DNA from 2 places in the Arthrobacter jinronghuae genome. Region 2 is predicted to be linked to the other one. Evidence: riboswitches for the same ligand, from Rfam matches in the RefSeq annotation. Region 2 holds a riboswitch; the other holds the start of a gene.

Region 1 (9,310 bases), 1.3 Mb from region 2:
TCAACTGCGGCACGTTGCCGCGGCATCTCCCCTTTCTCCTAGGAGCAGTTTCAATGCTTATTTCAGGCCTGCTGGTCGGGTTGGCACTCGGATTCGTTATGCAGCGGGGCCGCTTCTGCGTCACCGGTGCCTTCCGGGATGTCTGGGTCACACGCAATACCCGCTGGCTCACCGCGTTCCTGGTGGTTGTGGCCGTGCAGAGCGTCGGCGTATTCGCCTTGGACGCTGCCGGCGTCATTACCCTGCAGGCCGAGGCGTTCCCCTGGCTGGCGACCATCGTGGGCGGCTTCATCTTCGGCTTTGCCATCGTGCTGGCCGGCGGCTGCGCCACCGGAACCTACTACCGCGCCGGTGAGGGCCTGGTCGGCAGCTGGCTGGCGCTGATCTCCTACGCACTGTTCGCGGCGATCATGAAGACCGGGCCCCTGGCCGGCTTCAACACCGCCATGCGCTCCGTGACCGTGGAGCAGAGCAATTTCTACTCCGTCCTGGGTATCTCCCCGTGGCTGTTCGTGGCGGTACTTGTGGCTGCGGTGGCCCTGGCCGTCCGGCACCACCTGGCCAAGCCGAAATTCGCCATGGCCTCCCTGCCGGCGTCGAAAACCGGACTGGCGCACCTCTTGTTCGAAAAGCCGTGGAACGCCTTCGCCACTGCCGTTGTCATCGGGCTCATTGCCACGGCAGCCTGGCCGCTGAGCTGGGCCACCGGCCGGGAGGACGGCCTGGGCATCACCACCCCCTCCTCCAAGCTGGTCAGCTACCTGGTCACCGGCGACGCCGAACTCGTGGACTGGGGCGTGTACCTGGTCATCGGCATCCTGCTCGGCTCCTTCATCGCAGCCAAGGGCAGCGGCGAATTCCGGGTCCGGGTCCCCGACGCCGCCACGGCAGTCAAGAGCCTCGGCGGCGGTGCCCTGATGGGCATCGGCGCCGCCCTGGCCGGCGGCTGCACCATCGGCAACGCCATGGTGCAGACGGCCCAGTTCACCTTCCAGGGCTGGACCGCGCTGATCTTCATGATCCTCGGCACCGGCGTGGCTGCGAAACTCACCATCATGAACCGCCGCCCGGCGCCTGCCTCCGCACGCGTTCCCGTCGGCGTCTAATTCCCCCACCAAAAGCTAGAAAAGGAAATACACCATGGCACAGGTCACCCTGGAAACCAACGGATCCGTCTGCCCCTTCCCCCTCGTGGAGGCCAAGCAGGCCATGACAACGCTTACGAGCGGCGACGAACTCGTCATCCACTTCGACTGCACCCAGGCCACGGACGCCATTCCGCGCTGGGCTGCGGAGAGCGGTTACCCGGTCACGGATTTCTCCAAGCGCGGTCCCGCGGAGTGGTCCATCACCGTGCAGAAGGCCTAGTCCTTCCGACGGGCACGGCTGGGCTGGACCCGCGGCGGCTCTCCCGGCATCTTCGGATAGTCCGGCGGGAAGGGCAGCTCGCCCAGCCCGTCGGCCAGGTCCCGTTCCCACCAGTCCAGCAGGACGTCGATGGACCCCGGCCGGGCTGACATTTCCGCCCAAGGGTCCCCGACAGTGCGCAGCCGCTCCGGGACGGTCTGCATCGTGAAGTCCCCCGGATGCACCCGTTCCAGTTCATCCCAGGTGATCGGGCAGGAGACGGGTGCGTTCGGGAGCGCGCGGGGGCTGTACGCACCGGCCATGGTGCGGTCGCGGTTGGCCTGGTTGAAGTCCACGAACACGCGTTGGCCGCGCTCCTCCTTCCACCAGGCCGTGGTCACCTTGTCCGGCATCCGGCGCTCCACCTCCCTGGCCGCCGCAATCACCGCGTGCCGGACGTCCAGGAATTCACGCTCCGGCCGGATCGGGGCGAACAGGTGGATGCCCCGGTTGCCCGAGGTCTTGATGAACGCGTCGAGCCCGGCCTCCGCGAGGATGGACCGCAGTTCCCGGGCCGGACGCACGGCGTCGTCGAAATCCGTGCCCGGCTGGGGATCCAGGTCGATCCGCAGCTGGTCCGGGTTGTCGGTGTCTTCCGCCCGTGACGGCCAGGGATGGAAAACCACCGTGTTCATCTGGGCCGCCCAAACCGCGGCGGCCGGCTCATCCAGCACCACCTGCGGGTGTGAACGGGCGCTCGGGTATTTCACGGTGACGGCGCGCATCCAGTCCGGCATTCCACGCGGCGGATTCTTGGAAAAGAACACCTCGCCGTCGATGCCCTCCGGAAAGCGCTCCAGCGAGACGGGCCGGCCGCCGTTGGCCCGGATGAATGCCTCGCCCACCTCCGCGAGATAACGGGCCAGATCCAGTTTCGTAATTCCGGGATTCGGCCAGAGGACCCGTCCTGGACTGGAGATGCGGACCTGCCGCTCCCCCTCCGGGCCGGGAACGGTCAAGGTGGTTTCCTCGCGTGCCATGGCTCTGCTTTCCCTCATCGGACAGTGTGGGAAAGAGGTTACCGTGTCAGGCGGCAGGCTTCGCCGGTACCGGTTCCGACGGTGCGCCGGGCCGGTAGTTCTTCCGCCCGTGGACAAAGTGGTACAGCACCGTGGAGGCCAGCAGGACGGCGGCCAGCACCCAGTACATGCCGTGGAATCCCATCAGCGGCAGGAGCATTCCCAGCAGCAGCGGGCCAAGGCCCACCCCGGCATCCATCAGGATGAAGAACGTGGACGTGGCCAGGCCGATTCGAGCCGGCGGCGCCGTCGTCACGGCAATCGCCTGCGCACACGGCATCAGCGCACCGAAGCCGAACCCCACGAACACGCCGGCCAGGGCCAGCACCGTGTCATTGGGGGCGTAGGCCAGCAGCGCCAGGCCGACGGCGAAGGACACGAGCGTGGGATAGACCACGGCGTTGTCGCCGTGCCGGTCCTGGATGCGCCCCACAAACAGCCGTGAAACCAGCACCACGCACGCATAGACCACAAAGAAGAGGCTGGCGCCGAGCACCAGGCCTTCTGTCTGCGCGTAGGAGTTCAGGAAGGAGAGGATGCCGGCATAAGCCGCGCCGGCAATAAACATCACCGATGCAATGGCCAGGGCCGACGGATCGATGATGTCCGTCAGGTGCATCCGCCACTTGTTCTCCTGTTCCTCGGCCGTTGGCGTGCGTTCAGGCAGGGACAGCACCAGCGACAACACCAGTGCGACGGCAGCGCAGCCGGCAGCAAACAGGAACAGCGCGCGGTAACTGACGGACTCCGCCAGGAACACGGCCAGGAACGGGCCCACTGCAGTGGCCAGCGTGGTGGAGATGCCGAAGTAGCCGGTGCCCTCACCCCGCCGGTGGACGGGAATCAATCCCATTACGGAGGCGGAAATACTCGTGCTGGCCGCTCCGAATGCCATGCCGTGCAGGATCCGGACGGTCAGGAGCAGCGCCAGGCTGGACGCGGGGATGTACAGCAGCGACGCGACCACGAACACCGCAAGGCTCACGACCAGCAGCCTCCGCCGCCCCACGAAGTCCAGGAACTTGCCGGCGAACACCCTTGCCGCCAAGGCACCGAGGACGAAGGATCCGGAAGCGAATCCGGCGGCACTGTCGGATGCGGAGAACTCCTGCACCGTATAGAGCGCCATGGTGGTCATCAACAGATAAAACACCAGTGAGATAAAGAGATTGGTGATGATCGCCAGCACAAATCCCCTAGTCCATAATTTAGAACCGCTGCCAGCCACTGCCTTCTCCTGTTTGCTCGGAACAAACGACCCATATTGAAAGGCCGCCTAACAACCTTACGCGCCGTCTCCGCCGGCCGGGAAATCGGCCTGCTGCCTCCGTCCGCGGGCTGGATTGGAGGAAATTTCAGTGATCCCGGACACTTTTTGCCCGTGCCCTGGTGCGGTTGTGACGCAGGGGAAAACATCAGTCACTCCTGTACCGGAGGGTGGACTTCTCCGACCCCAAGTCGCCCCGGGCTGGACGCCGTTTCCGGAGTAGTGATACAGCTGTTACCAGTGGGATCACACGCGTAACACCTGCCACGCCGCCTGGAAACTGCGGGCCGATCGGCATAAAGGGCGACGCTGTTAATATTGAGACTGGAGCAGGCCGAAGTGGCCGTTGAGGCCTATTTCGGGTAGCATATCGCGCCCCCGATCACACGCCTGAGAGAAGCAGATCACACAATGGTTATCCAACCGTAACTATCTTGTACGGTTATACCCATGCCGCTTTCTGATGCGGCTCCCCCGGGCTTGTTACCTAGCTCTGCCGCTGGTCCCGGGGTCCACAGAACGCACAACCACGGCAGAGGCGGGGGAACCAATTATGGGTTCCTTGAATCCTTGGGGTTAAGTCTCCGGTTTCACCGGCGGCCGGGTGTCTCCCATCCGAATCCGACAGCTCACCTCGCAGGTATCGGGAGAGGTTATTACATGACTTTCAACAAGACTCGTGGACGCCACCGCGCCGAGAACACCGTCGCAGCAGGCCGTGCACGGACCATCGGCAGCACCGCAGCCGTCGTCGTTGCCGGCTCCGGCATCATGCTCGGTATGGCCGCACCGGCCTCCGCCGGTGTTGTCGCCAACGACAACTACACCCCGGCACAGGCCGTTGCACCGGCTGCTCCGGTAGCTGCCGCACCGGTGGAAGCCGCACCGGTAGCTGCCCCCGCAGCTGCTGCCGCCACCCACACCGTTGTATCCGGTGACACCCTGGGCCAGATCTCCGCCGCTTACGGCGTTGGCCTGGACTCCGTCCTGGCACTCAACGGCTTGTCCCTGGCATCCATCATCTACCCCGGCGACGTCATCACCGTTGCCGGCGAAGCTGCTCCGGCTGCCGCACCCGCTGCGTTCTACGCCGCTCCGGCAGCTGCAGTAGCTGCACCGGTTGAGCCCGCCAACACCGGCGTGGTCACCACCCAGTCCACCAACATCACGCCGGCTGCAGCAACCCCCGCAGCCAGCGGCACCAATGCCATCATGCTGGCTTCGGCACAGTCGCAGCTGGGCGCAGCCCAGGACTGCACCGTTCTGGTTGAGGTTGCCCTGCGCGCCGCAGGCCACAGCGTCGGAGACCTCGGTCCCGCACAGCTGGCCGCCTACGGCACCCAGGTCTCCACCCCGGAGCCCGGTGACATGGTCTACTACGCTGACGGCGGCATGGGCCTGGCCCACATTGCCATCTACATCGGCAACGGCGAGGCCATCCACAGCGGCTGGAACGGCAACCAGACCGTAGTCCAGTCCGTCAACGTCGGCTCCGGCCCCGTGTTCTACCGCGCATAAGGCTTCCTAGCCCCACAGCGCCAAAATGAGCGTCCGACCCGCAAGGGCCGGGCGCTCATTGCGTTAAGCGGTCAGCCCCCGGACGCATCAGGGCACAAACCGGTAGCCCATGCCGTGTTCGGTCAGCAGGTGCTCCGGAGCAGCAGGGTCACGCTCCAGTTTCCGCCTCAGCTGTCCGATGTACAGCCGCAGATAGCCCGAGTCCGTGGTGCCCGGCCCCCAGACATTGGTCAGCAGCGCCTGCTGGGTGACCAGCATCCCCGGATGGGCGAGCAGTTCGGACAGGAACCGCCACTCGGTGGGCGTCAGGCGGATGTCCGAGCCGTCGTCGAGCCGGGCGATGCGCCGCGCGGCGAGGTCCACCCGCACCGTTCCGAACGTGATTTCGCTGGGGCCGGCAGCCGCGGGCGATCGGCGGGAAAGCGCCCGGATCCGGGCCAGCAGCTCCTCGGTGGAGAAGGGTTTGGTGACGTAGTCATCCGCCCCCAGATCCAGCGCCCGGACCTTGTCCGCCGGGTCGATCCGGCCCGAGACCACCAGGATGGGCACGGCACTCCAGCCACGGACGGCCTCGATGACATCCATGCCGCTGAGCCCCGGCATGCCCAGGTCCAGCACCAACAGGTCCGGATGGGTGTCCACGGCCTTCCGGATTGCGGCGCTGCCGCTTTCCGCTGTCACTACCTCATAGCCGTAGGCGCTCAGGGTGATCCGCAGTGCCCGGAGGATCTGCACGTCATCGTCGGCGATCAGGATCTTCATCCGGCCACCGCCGGGGAGTGTTGTCCACCCGCGGGGACGCGGTGCCTGGCGGCCGGCAGTGAGAGGACCATGGTCAGTCCGCCGCCGGGGGTGTCTTCGGTTTCCAGTGTTCCGCCCATTCCTTCCGTAAATCCCTTGGCCAGGGCCAGGCCCAGGCCGAGCCCGGTTGAATTATCGATGTCCCCGAGCCGCTGGAAGGGCACAAAGATCTCACCCCGCCGCTGCTCCGGAACGCCCGGTCCCGAGTCTATGACGCGGATTTCCACCCGGCCGGCAAACTCGCTGACGGACAGCACGCATTTGACGCCGTCCGGGCTGAAGCGCACCGCATTGGCCAGCAGGTTGACCAGCACCCGCTGCAGCAGCACCGGATCCGCCAGGACCACGCGGGGAACCGTGGGGATCTCCAGTTCCACGTCCGCCGGGCCCAGTTCCAGCTCCTCGAGCGCGGGCAGCACCGCATCCACGACATTCAGCGGCTCCAGGCTCACCCCGACGACGCCGGCCTGCAGCCTGCTCACGTCCAGCAGGCTGGTGACCAGGCCGGAAAGGGAGGCCAGCGATTCCTCGGCGGTGGCAAGAAGTTCGCTGCGGTCCTGCTCGGACCAGGTGACGTCCGTGGCCCGCAGGCCGGTGACGGCCGCGGTCGCGGCGGTCAGCGGACGGCGCAGGTCGTGCCCGACGGCGGCCAGCAGCGCCGTGCGGACCTTGTCCGCCGCGGCCAGGGAGCCCAGTCCCCTGGCGGTTTCTGTCAGTTCCCGGTGTTCCAGTGCTGCCTCCATCTGCGCGGTGATGACCGCCAGCAGCCGCCGGTCAGACGCCGCCAGTTCGCGCCCCCACAGGTCCAGGAAGCACCGCTCCCCGACCGGCAGGCGGGTCAGGGCGGGGTCGTCGGGCGAGACGGAGGCCGGCCAGTCGCCGTCGGCATACAGGTCTTCACCCTCTGACCGGATACGTGCGGCGCTGACATTGAAGGCCTCGCGGGTGCGGCTCACCAGGGCACCCAGTGCGTCCTCCCCGCGCAGCACGCTGCCGGCGACGGACGCCAGCAGCTCGGATTCCGACGCCGAACGCCGGGCGGTGCGGGCGCGCCGGGCGGCGGCGTCCACGACGTAACTGACGAGCATCGCGTTTACGACGTAGAGTCCCAGCGCAAGCATGTGCGACGGCGTGGCCACGGTAACGGTGTAGAGCGGCTGGATGAAGAAGAAGTCCAGGGTCAGGCCCGAGAGCAGGGCGGCGAACAGCGCCGGCCAGATGCCGCCGACCAGGGCCACCAGGATGACCAGCAGCTGGTAGCTCAGCACGTCGCCGGTGATCGTTTCGGAACTTCGGGCCGTGACCAGTCCGGCCGTGAGCAGCGGGCCGCCCACCAGGGCGAAGGCGAAGCCCAGCAGGCGCCGGCGCACCGAGAGGGCACTGCCGAAATGCGGGAGCACCAGGGTCCGGGCGGCGGCCGAATGCGAGACCATGTGCACGTCAATGTCGCCGGACTCACGGATGACCGTGGCGCCGATTCCCGGCCCGGACAGCAGGGCGGCGATCCGGGGGCGCCGGCTGACGCCCACCACCAGCTGGGTGGCATTGACGCTGCGGGCAAAGTCCACCAGTGCACGCGGAACGTCGTTGCCCACCACCTGGTGGAAGCTGCCGCCGAGCTTTTCCACCAGGAGCCGCTGTGCGGCCAGCTCTGCCGGTTCCGGCCCGCGCAGTCCGTCGGCTCCGGAGACGTGGACGGCCAGCAGCTTGCCGCCGGCGGACCGGGCGGCAATCCGTGCCCCGCGGCGCAGCAGGGTGCGCCCTTCGGGGCCGCCGGTGAGCGCCACCACCACCCGCTCCCGTGCCTCCCATTTGCTGCTGATGCCGTGCTCTTCGCGGTAGCGGTTCAGGGCTGAATCCACCTCGTCGGCCAGCCACAGCAGCGCCAGTTCGCGCAGCGCCGTCAGGTTTCCGAGGCGGAAATAGTTGGACAGGGCCGCGTCCACCCGTTCGGCGGGATAAATGACGCCGTCGGCCAGGCGCCCGCGCAGCGACTGCGGCGTGAGGTCCACCAGCTCCACCTGTTCGGCTCCGCGCAGGACGGCGTCCGGCACGGTTTCGGCCTGCAGGGTGCCGGTGATCTGCTCGATCACGTCGTTCAGGGAATCGATGTGCTGGATGTTCACGGTGGACAGGACGTTGATCCCGGCGTCGAGCAGGGCCTGCACGTCCTGCCACCGCTTCTCGTGCTGCAGCCCGGGCACGTTGGTATGGGCCAGTTCATCCACCAGCGCGTATTCCGGCGCCCGGGCCAGGACGGCAGGCAGGTCCATCTCCTGCAGTTCCAGCCCGCGGTGGCGCAGGACGGCGCGCGGGACGGTCTCCAGGCCTTCGGCCACGGCGGCCGTCCCGGCACGTCCATGCGTTTCAACCAGTGCGATGACGACGTCGGATCCCTCATCCCGGAGGCGGCGCCCCTCTTCGAGCATGGCGTAGGTCTTGCCCACGCCGGGTGCCGCCCCCAGAAAAACCCTCAGTTGTCCTCGCGTCATGGACTAAGTGTCCAGCTCCGCCAGCGAAATGTTCAAAAGCAACACGTTGACGGTACTGCTCCCGAGAACTCCGGCGAACGGTGCCTGCGTGGCCTCGTCCACCAGGGCCTGCACCTGCTCCGGATCCAGTCCGCGTTCGGCGGCCACCCGGTCTACCTGCATCCGGGCGTATTCCGGGCTGATGTGCGGATCCAGTCCGGACCCCGATGCCGTGACGGCATCGGCGGGGACATCTTCCGGAGCCACACCTTCCAGCTCCGCCACGGCGGCCCGGCGCTCCGTTACGGCGGCGGCCAGGTCCTCGCTCAGCGGGCCGAGGTTGGAACCGCTGGAGGCACCGCCGTCGTACCCGTCCCCCGCTGCGGAAGGCCGGGACTGGAACCACTCGGGCAGCGCCGCGCCGTCGGCGTCCGTGAACGGCTGGCCGATCAGCTCGGATCCCACTTCACTGCCGCCGCTGCTGACCATCGAACCGTTGGCCCGGCCGTGCAGAGCGGCCTGGCCGATCCCGGCCACTGCCAGCGGATATACGACGCCGAGCAGGAGCGTAAGCACCGCCAGGGCGCGGAGGGAGACGCCAAGCTGGCGCATGCTGCTGCGGACGGGGTTCATTTCCTGCTCCTAGTAAAGGGGATGGTGCGGATGATGGTTGCCATGTCAGAACCCCGGGACCAGGCTGATCAGCAGGTCAATGAGCTTGATGCCGATGAACGGCGCAATTACGCCGCCCACCCCGTAGATCAGCAGGTTGCGGCTGAGGATCGAGGAGGATCCGGCAGCCCGGTACTTCACGCCGCGCAGCGCCA
Region 2 (9,310 bases):
AGGGTTTTGGGTTTCTGGCCACGGACGATGGGCAGGAAGTCTTCCTGCACGCTTCGGCCCTGCCTGCGGGAGTCAGCGAGGTCAAGCCCGGCACCCGCATGGAATTCGGTGTGGCGGACGGCCGCCGCGGACCGCAGGCCCTTTCCGCCCGCATTCTGGAGGCCCCGCCGTCGGTAGCCAAGGCCACCCGCAAGGATGCCGAAGACATGGCCGCGATCACCGAGGACCTCATCAAGCTGCTGGACGGTATTTCCAACGGACTGCGGCGCGGCCGCTACCCGGATAAGAAGCACGCATCCAAGGTAGCTGCCGTCCTGCGGGCCGTTGCCGATGATCTGGATATATAAGGTACGTGCGCTGAAGTGACTATGAGACCGGTAACTCCCTCTTCCGACCCGTCCCCTGAACGTGATGCCGACGCTGCGGCGGATGCTGCTGCTCCGGCGGTGCGCAAGCGCGCCCCGCGCCGGCCGGGGAAGCCCGACGCCGTGCTCGCGGCTGCCGTGGCCGAAGCCCGCGCCGGACTGCTGGACGTGGTGTCCGAAGGCGAAGTAGGCAATTACCTGGGTGCAGCGGCCGACGCCGAACGGGTGGTGACGCACCGGTTCTCTTCCCTCCGTCCCGGCTACCGCGGGTGGTACTGGTACGCCACAGTTGCCCGTATGCCCCGGAGCAAGAAGGTGACAGTCAGCGAGGTGGGGCTGCTCCCCTCGGACGAAGCGTTGCTGGCTCCCGAGTGGGTGCCCTGGTCCGACCGGCTGCGTCCGGAAGATATTGCGGCAGAACAGGAACAGCAGGAACAGGAACAGCGGGCGCAGGAACAGGCCGACCAGGAACAGGCCGATAAGGAACTGGCTGGCCAGGACAACGACGGGCAGCAGGACGAGGCAGGCGAGGACCAGACCGGCGAACAGCACGCCGATGAGACAGGTGCGCAGGAGGACGAATAATCCCGTGACGGTTGCGGCAACAGAGTTCACTATCCCCAAGGGGGCGTTGGACTGATGTTCCGTTCCCTTCGCATCTTCAACTACCGCATCTGGTTTATCGGTGCCCTGGTGTCGAACATCGGCACCTGGATGCAGCGTACGGCGCAGGACTGGCTTGTCTATGACATCCTGACCGACCAGGACGCGGCAGCCATGGGAATAGTCATGGCGCTGCAGCTGGGCCCGCAGCTGCTCCTGGCCCCGTGGTCAGGCCTGATCGCCGACACGTACAACCGCCGCAAGGTCCTCCTGCTCACGCAGGTCAGCATGGGCGCCCTGGGGCTGGCGCTGGGGTTCCTGGTGCTCTCCGGGCATGCCGAGCTGTGGCATGTCTACGCTTTCGCGCTGGCTCTCGGCGTGGTGTCCGCCGTGGACGGGCCGGCGCGCCAGGCATTCGTCTCCGAGGTGGTGTCCGAGCGGGACCTGCCCAACGCCGTCGCCCTTAACAGCGCTTCCTTCAACGGGGCACGGATGATCGGCCCCGCCGTCGCCGGCCTCCTGACCGTGGCCGTGGGCCCGGGCCTGGTCTTCGTACTCAACGCCGTGACGTTCGGCGCCATGGTCATTGCGCTGCTGAAAATGCGTGCCGGCGAGCTGCGCGTGTTGCCGAAGGCGCCCCCGGGGAAGGGCCGCATCCGGGCCGGACTTGCCTACGTGCGGCACCGGCCGGACCTGATCATGGTGATGCTCGCGATCTTCATCGTGGGGACCTTCGGCATGAACTTCGCTATTTACATAGCAGCCATGGCACGTACCGAGTTCGGCCGGGACGCCGGCATTTTCGGCGTCCTGAATTCGGTGATGGCCATTGGATCCGTTGCCGGCGCGTTGCTGTCCGCCCGGCGGGACCGGCCCCGCCTGCGCTTTGTCTTCGGTGCAGCCGGAGCCTTCGGCCTGGCCTGCATCCTGTCCGCCGCGGCACCCAGCCTGATCCTGTTCGCCGTCTCGCTGATCCCCGTCGGCCTGTTTGCCCTGACCCTGATGACCAGCGCCAACGCATATGTCCAGACCACCACGGCCCAGATCATGCGCGGGCGGGTGATGGCCCTGTACTTCGCCATCTTTATGGGCGGCACGCCGCTGGGCGCCCCGGTGGTGGGGTGGGTCTCGAACTCCTTTGGCCCCCGCTGGAGCCTCGGTGTTGCCGCCGCTTCAGGTCTGCTGGCCGCTGCGATTGGTTTCGTCTGGGCCTGGCGCACCTACGGCATGCGTTTCCACTATGACCGGAGCCTGCCGCGCAGGCTGAGCATGACCACGGATATTCCGGATAAGCAGCAGGACCCGGACAACGCCTAGCGTCCGGGTCCTGCTGCGGCCCCTGCTGCGGGGCATGGGTCAGGAATTCGCGATCACATAATCGATGCACTCCAGCAGGGCGCTGACGTCGTCGGGCTCGATGGCAACGAAGGTGGCAATCCGCAGCTGGTTACGGCCGAGCTTGCGGTAGGGCTCCACGTCCACCACGCCGTTGGCGCGCAGGGTCTTCGCTATTGCCGCGGCGTCGATGTCCGCCTCGAAATCGATCGTGGCAATCACGTTGGAGCGGTCCTCGGCGCGGGGAACGAACGGAGTGGCCACCGAGGACTTCTCCGCCCACGAATAGATCCGCCCCGCCGACTCGGCGGTCCGGCCGGCTGCGAAGGCAAGGCCGCCGTTGGCGTTGAGCCATTCGATCTGCGCGTTAAGGGTCACCAGCGTAGACAACGACGGCGTGTTGTAGGTCTGGTTCAGCCTCGAGTTGTCGATGGCGGTCTGCAGGTTCAGGAAGTCCGGAATCCAGCGCTCCCCGGCGTTGATCCGGGCCGCCCGTTCCAGCGCCGCCGGAGAGAACATGCCCAGCCACAGTCCGCCGTCGGAAGCGAAGTTCTTCTGCGGTGCGAAGTAATAGACATCCGACTGGGCCAGGTCCACATCCAGGCCGCCCGCAGCGGAGGTGGCATCAATCAGGACCAGGGAGCCGGCGTCGGCGCCTTCCACGCGCCGTACGGGGGCGGCCACGCCGGTGGAGGTCTCATTCTGAGGCCAGGCATAAACGTCGACGCCGGCCTCCGCTGCGGGCTCGGGGCGCGTCCCGGGAACGGAGGTGATGATGCTGGATGCCGAGAGGAACGGAGCCTTGTTGGTGGCTGCCGCGAACTTTGAGCCGAATTCGCCGAAGGACAGGTGCTGGGCCTTGTCCTGGACCAGGCCGAAGGCCGCAATGTCCCAGAAAGCGGTGGAGCCGCCCACGCCCAGGACAACTTCGTAGCCCTCCGGAGCCGAGAACAACTCGGTGAGGCCTTCACGGACACTGCCCACGAGGTTCCGTACCGGAGCCTGCCGGTGGGAGGTGCCGAGCAGGTTTGCTCCCGCCGCTGCGAGTGCGGACATTTGTTCCGGGCGTACCTTGGAAGGACCGGCACCAAATCGGCCGTCCTTCGGGAGGAGTCCAGCGGGAATTTTCAGTGCGGCGGTATCGCCCATGGCGTGACGCTCCAAGCAGGTTTCGAAGGTGGCGGATATGCACTTCCATTCTGCCGTACACGCCCGGGAGGCGGCGATGTATGACGCCCGCCACCAGACCCTGTGCCCGGCGCCGCGCAATTATCGGGCGGTCCGGCGGATAGGCTAACGTGTTGGCGTACACCCCCGGGCAGCGGTGCGTTGCCCTTCTTCCTCCCTTACTAGGAGCGGCCCGTCATGACGGATCTCATTGACACCACTGAGATGTATCTCAGGACCATCCTGGAACTGGAAGAAGAGAACATTGTTGCCCTCCGTGCACGCATTGCCGAACGGCTGCGGCACTCCGGCCCCACGGTTTCCCAGACCATTGGACGGATGGAACGTGACGGGCTCGTAGTTGTTGCCGGAACGCGCCGGCTGGAGCTGACGGAACTGGGCCGGCGCCGGGCCACCGAAGTAATGCGCAAGCACCGTTTGGCCGAACGGCTCCTTGCCGACGTCATCGGACTTGACTGGGCGTACGTGCACGATGAAGCCTGCCGCTGGGAACACGTGATGAGTGAGCGCGTGGAACGGCGGCTGTATGAGCTGTTGGGCCGCCCCACGGAATCGCCCTACGGCAATCCCATTCCCGGCCTCGAGGGAATCGGCGGGGTGGCGGCGGAAGTGTTCATCACCGGCGTCGTCGACCTGGTGTCCACTGTCGCTACGGCCGAGCCGGGGACCAAGCTTCGGCTGGTCCGGCTGGCGGAACCCATCCAGGTGGAACCCGAACTGCTTTCCCAACTGGACGAAGCGGGGCTGCGGCCCGGAGCCCAGATCACCGCAGAGGTTGTAGGCGGCTATATTTCCGTTCGCGTTCCGGGCATCGAGGGTGCCTTGGAACTGCCTACGGAAGTGGCCTCCCACGTCTTTGTTTCTCCTATTGGGTAACGGAATGGTCACTTTTGTGACATTTACCCTATAGTGAGTTCCGACGCTGAAACACCATCGTTATCCGGTCCGTCCGCCGAGCCCTGCCAGCGGACCGGAGCACCAAACTCGTCCAGGCAGGGGCGGAGGACCCACTTTCCGGCAGCAATGCTGCCTTGGGGTGAAGCCTTTCGGGGGCCGGCGGCATTTCCTGCATAGTTGCAGGCGATGCCCCGCCTTTTCCGGAAAGGCCGAGTTTTCTCTACTCGAATCCGACAGCTAACTTCGCAGGCGATCCATGAGAGGGAATAACTTGTCGAAGCATGCTGCTTCGGGCCGACGCCGCGCGTCAGCTCCTATTGCACCTGCGCGCCCGCGCAACGCCTCACCGTCAGGCCGTCGGCGCGCCGAAACCAAGTCCGTGTCCGTGGGCTGTGCCGCCCAGAAAGTGGCCATTACCGCTGCCACGTCGGGCCTGATCCTCACGGCCGCCATGCCCACGCATGCGGCGGCGGACGACCCGGTCCAGCTCGAGCCGACGGCGATCGACGCGCCCGTCTCGGCGGACCCGAACGCTGATATCGGATTCGCCCGGGCCGGGCTGAGCAGCAAATATGACCCGGACGCCAAGCTGGCCTCCATCACCGTTGCCGCCGGCTCGCATGCAGTCCCTGCCGCGGCGAAGGGCACACTGTCCGCGCCCCTGGACTCTTCTTTGGTGCAGACCTCCGGGTTTGGCCACCGGGTCAGCCCCATTACCGGGGAGCACGGCGAGATGCATAACGGGCAGGACTTCGCCGCCGTCTGCGGTACCGCGGTCAACGCTGCGGCATCCGGCACCGTGGTCTTCGCCGGCTGGCATCCCTACGGCGGCGGCAACCGCGTGGTGATTGATCACGGCAACGGAGTACAGACGACGTACAACCACCTTTCCAACATTGCCGTCACCATGGGCACCGAAGTCGACCGCGGATTCCTGGTCGGCGCAAGCGGTACAACCGGTTCCTCAACCGGCTGCCACCTGCATTTCGAGGTCATGGTTAACGGCGAAGTAGTGGACCCGCTGAATTGGTTGTAAGCGCGTAAATCAATTGGTTGTAACCAGTTGAATATCATTTCGTGATCGGAACGTGACATACCTCAAATGTTGCTGTACGCTCATCCTCGTGCCCGATTCGCCAAAGGTGGGGCACCTTCGAACAGATCGCCTAGCTCTGCCACTGTTTGAAGTCCGTTCGCAGAATCGCATGGCAGAGGCGGGGGAACCAATTTCGGGTTTCGAAAGAAACCCTTGGGGTTAAGTTGCAAAAGGCCATTGGCCGGGCAACCGGGTGACTCCCATCCGAATCCGACAGCTCACCTCGTAGGCAATTGGGAGAGGCAAACTTGTGTCATCACACGCTCATGGCCGCCGTCGCGCTGCCACCGTACAGACCAACCCGATTACTGCACTTTCCAAGGCAGTCAGCAGCAACGCCGGAACCGTAGGCCGCCAGGCCGCCGTCGTAGTTGCAGCATCCGGCCTCGTGCTGGCTGCCGGACTTCCTGCACAGGCTTCTTCCGTTAGCACGGACCGCCAGGCACTCGCAGCAACCCCCCTGAACATCGTGGCCGGCAGCGTTACCGCTCCCGCCAACGCACCGTTCGAGCTTCCCCTGGTTGCCCCCAGCTCCACCTCGGGCGCCGAATACCGCGCACAGGTTGCAGCCGAAGAGGCCGCAGCCCAGGCAGCCGAAGAGCTGGCAGCCTCGCAGGCCGCAGCAACCCAGGCAGCAGCCACCAAGAATGCCGCAGCCGCCCGCACCGCCCCGGCAGCCTCCGGCCCCGCCGTAGTGGCAGCTTCCTCCACCTCGGCAGCTGTCGAAGCTCCGGCTTCCGGCAACGTCGCGGCCGGCCTGGTTGCCTCCGCCTACGGCCAGATCGGTGTGGCGCAGGATTGCACCGCCATGGTCGAGAACGCACTGCGCTCCGTCGGCAAGTCCGTCGGCGACCTGGCCCCCGGCCAGTTCTTCCAGTTCGGTTCCGTAGTTTCCACTCCGGCTCCCGGCGACCTCGTGATCACCGGCGGCCACGTCGCGATCTACGTTGGCAACGGCCAGGTAGTCAGTGGTGGCCTCAACGGCATGAACACCGGCCTGCACGCACTCTCCGATCTGCCGGGCGCCAGCTTCGTCCGCGTCAGCTAAGCCCGGTTTCGAGACAGCATGACTTCGACAATTGAGCGCGCCCGCCACCGGGCGCCGGTGGAACGCACCACCACGCTGAACGCCCTTGCCGGCGCCGTCAGTGCCAACGCCGGAACGGTGGGCCGCCAGGCCGCCGTGATCGCGGCGGCCTCCGGGCTGGTACTGACCACCGGTGTCGCGGCCAATGCCTCCGGGGCAGACGCCATGCGCGACGTCCAGACAAGCACCCTGGATCTTTCCTCGGTCAAGACCCTCCAGGTCTCCGGAAATGCGCCGGTTTCGTTCGAACGGGACAGCATTGCCGGAACCACTCCGGCTCCCGTGGCCGAACCGGTAGCTCCGGTTGCCGAAGCACCTGCACCGGCTGCCGTGGCTGCGGACACGCGTGCCCCTGCCAAGGCGGTTCCTGCTGCTCAGGCCACAACCCTGAGCACGCCGGCCCCCGTGCAGCCGACGCAGAGCGCGCCTTCCGGTGTGGCATCCACCATTGCAGCAGCTGCCTACGCGCAGCTGGGCATCGGCCAGGACTGCACCCGGCTGGTTACCAATGCACTGGCGGCGGCCGGAATCAACCACCACGGCTGGCCTGCAAGCTACCTCTCCCTTGGACGGACGGTGAGCGCAGCTGAGGCCATCCCCGGTGACCTTATCTACTACGCAGACGGCGGGATGGGCATGGCCCACATCGCCGTGTACGTGGGCGGCGGCCAGGCCGTGCACGGCGGTTTCAACGGTGGATCCACCGTTGTGGCTCCGGCCGAGCTCGGCTCCGGCGGCGTCTACATCCGCGTAGGCGGCTAAGCAGCTCCCGGCACAGCATTCCGGCAAGGCCCCTCCTTCGGGAGGGGCCTTGCCTGGTTAAACCCTTGTTGAACCGCAGCCCGGGCACGGACGCAGGCGGGTACTGCTGGCCGGGGCCGGACCCCTGTCCCACCGGCATAAATAGCAAAGATGGCGATCGCGTTCTACTCTTGCATAGACAATCCGATGTGCCGTTGGCGAAGCGGTGTCTTGTACTCACCGGTTCGCGGGCGGCAGGCGAAGAGGTATGTGCATGCGCACTCTCGTTCTGAATGCTGGATATGAACCGTTGGCCGTGATCACTTTCCGCCGCGCCTTGGTGCTGGTCCTGAATGGAAAGGCGAGTGTGGTGGCGGAAAGCGGCGAGCCCGTGGTCGGGCCCAACGAAATCCTCCCTCGACCTTCGGTGATCCTGCTCCACCGGTACGTGAAGATTCCCTACCGGGAGGGCACCGTTGCCACCCGAAGGGGCGTCCTGCGCCGGGATAACCATGAATGCGCCTATTGCGGAAAGGCGGCGGCTACCGTGGACCACGTGGTGCCGCGGTCCCGCGGCGGCGATGACAGCTGGGAAAACCTGGTGGCCTGCTGCCTGCGGTGCAACAACAGCAAAGGGGACCGGACGCTGGCCCAACTCGGCTGGGAGCTGCGGGTATCTCCCAAGGCACCCCGGGGTGCGCGCTGGCAGATCCGCGAGCTGGAACGTCCGTCGCCGCAGTGGGACCCGTTCCTGCAGAATGACACGGCTGCCTGATGTCCGCTGCTTATGATGCAGTGATCCTGGCGGGCGGCCGTTCCACGCGCCTTGGAGGCACACCCAAGGCGCTGCTCCTGGCCGGGGAGCGAACCCTGTTGGAAACCACCCTTGCCGCCGTGCCGGATGCACGAAATGTCGCCGTCGCGGGGCCGCCGGAGCTGGCGAAGCTGCTCGGTTCCACCGTACCGGCCGGGTGCCCGGGGAGACCGCTGCTGGTCCGCGAGGAGCCGGCCTACGCCGGACCGGCAGCAGCGGTCGGAGCCGCCGTCGCCGCCCTGGCCGCCCTGGCGGATGGGAACCGGGACAGCGGCGAAAGCCCGTGGACGATGGTCCTGGCCTGCGATATGCCGCAGGTCGCCGCCGCTGTCCGGGCCCTGCTGGCTGCGGCGGCCGTGCCGCCCGCAGAGAGCCTGCTGGCAGTGGATTCCAGCGGCACCCGCCAGCCGCTGGCGGCGCTTTACCGCACAGCTGACCTGCGCGCCGCTGTTGATTCCCTGGCCGCAGAGGGTTTAGCGAACAAGCCCATGAAGGCGTTGCTTGCTAGGGTGCAATGGAGGGGTGTTGATGTTCCCCCGACGAGTACAGCCGATGTTGACACCTGGAACGATGCACAAACCTTGGGTGTGAGCGCCGGGGACCTGCCGTAGCACCGGGCGGTCCCCAAGCGAAACGAAGGAGCACGAATGGCAAGCCAGCAGGAACAACTCGAGGCGTGGAGCGGCAGGCTGCTGCAGGCGCTGGAACTCGAGGGCACACCGGTGGATGTCTCCGCTGTCCTCGATCTGGCTGCAGCTGCAGCGCACAGCGTGGTGCGGCCCGCCGCCCCGCTGACCACCTTCATTGTCGGATATGCGGCGGGCCTCGCCGCCGGCAGCGGCCAGGCCGGCGACGCCGTCGCCATGGAATCTGCCATGGCCGTAGCCACGGAACAGTGCCGGAACGCTGCAGCGGAAGGAGATGTCCGATGAGCGAACATGCCGCACCCGTCATCCTGCCGGCCCAGCCCAATGCCTCCTGGGCGCAGGCCCGCCACGCCGCCTATGCGGCCGCCCGTCCACTGCCGTATGAGACGGTGCCCCTCGACGAGGCACTCGGCCGGATTCTGGCCCTCGAAACCAGTGCCCTGCAACCGGTACCGCATTACGCCTCAGCGGCCATGGACGGATGGGTTGTCGCGGGGCCGCCGCCGTGGACTGTCATTACCCATGAGGAACCCGAGG

What was found. A riboswitch is a leader RNA that binds a small molecule or an ion and turns the genes downstream of it on or off. The one in region 2 is predicted to bind cyclic di-AMP.
Region 1: it holds a riboswitch for cyclic di-AMP, as region 2 does, so the genes downstream of both, N2K98_RS08580 (LysM peptidoglycan-binding domain-containing protein) here and N2K98_RS02770 (M23 family metallopeptidase) in region 2, are expected to answer to the same signal.

Annotation. Positions count from the first base shown of each region.
Region 1 covers NZ_CP104263.1:1,824,494-1,833,803, reverse strand. The annotation lists gene N2K98_RS08600 (YeeE/YedE family protein) at 54-1,106, shown strand; gene N2K98_RS08595 (sulfurtransferase TusA family protein) at 1,141-1,368, shown strand; gene ligD (non-homologous end-joining DNA ligase) at 1,365-2,387, opposite strand; gene N2K98_RS08585 (MFS transporter) at 2,434-3,615, opposite strand; cyclic di-AMP (ydaO/yuaA leader) riboswitch at 4,204-4,350, shown strand; gene N2K98_RS08580 (LysM peptidoglycan-binding domain-containing protein) at 4,354-5,211, shown strand; gene N2K98_RS08575 (response regulator) at 5,299-5,973, opposite strand; gene N2K98_RS08570 (ATP-binding protein) at 5,970-8,504, opposite strand; gene kdpC (potassium-transporting ATPase subunit KdpC) at 8,508-9,116, opposite strand; gene kdpB (potassium-transporting ATPase subunit KdpB) at 9,162-9,310, opposite strand, start outside.
Region 2 covers NZ_CP104263.1:570,488-579,797, forward strand. The annotation lists gene N2K98_RS02745 (cold-shock protein) at 1-347, shown strand, start outside; gene N2K98_RS02750 (DUF3027 domain-containing protein) at 369-950, shown strand; gene N2K98_RS02755 (MFS transporter) at 1,005-2,285, shown strand; gene serC (phosphoserine transaminase) at 2,325-3,452, opposite strand; gene N2K98_RS02765 (metal-dependent transcriptional regulator) at 3,669-4,367, shown strand; cyclic di-AMP (ydaO/yuaA leader) riboswitch at 4,458-4,656, shown strand; gene N2K98_RS02770 (M23 family metallopeptidase) at 4,660-5,424, shown strand; cyclic di-AMP (ydaO/yuaA leader) riboswitch at 5,573-5,731, shown strand; gene N2K98_RS02775 (NlpC/P60 family protein) at 5,735-6,532, shown strand; gene N2K98_RS02780 (NlpC/P60 family protein) at 6,551-7,333, shown strand; gene N2K98_RS02785 (HNH endonuclease) at 7,587-8,087, shown strand; gene mobA (molybdenum cofactor guanylyltransferase) at 8,087-8,737, shown strand; gene N2K98_RS02795 (DUF6457 domain-containing protein) at 8,774-9,058, shown strand; gene N2K98_RS02800 (molybdopterin molybdotransferase MoeA) at 9,055-9,310, shown strand, end outside.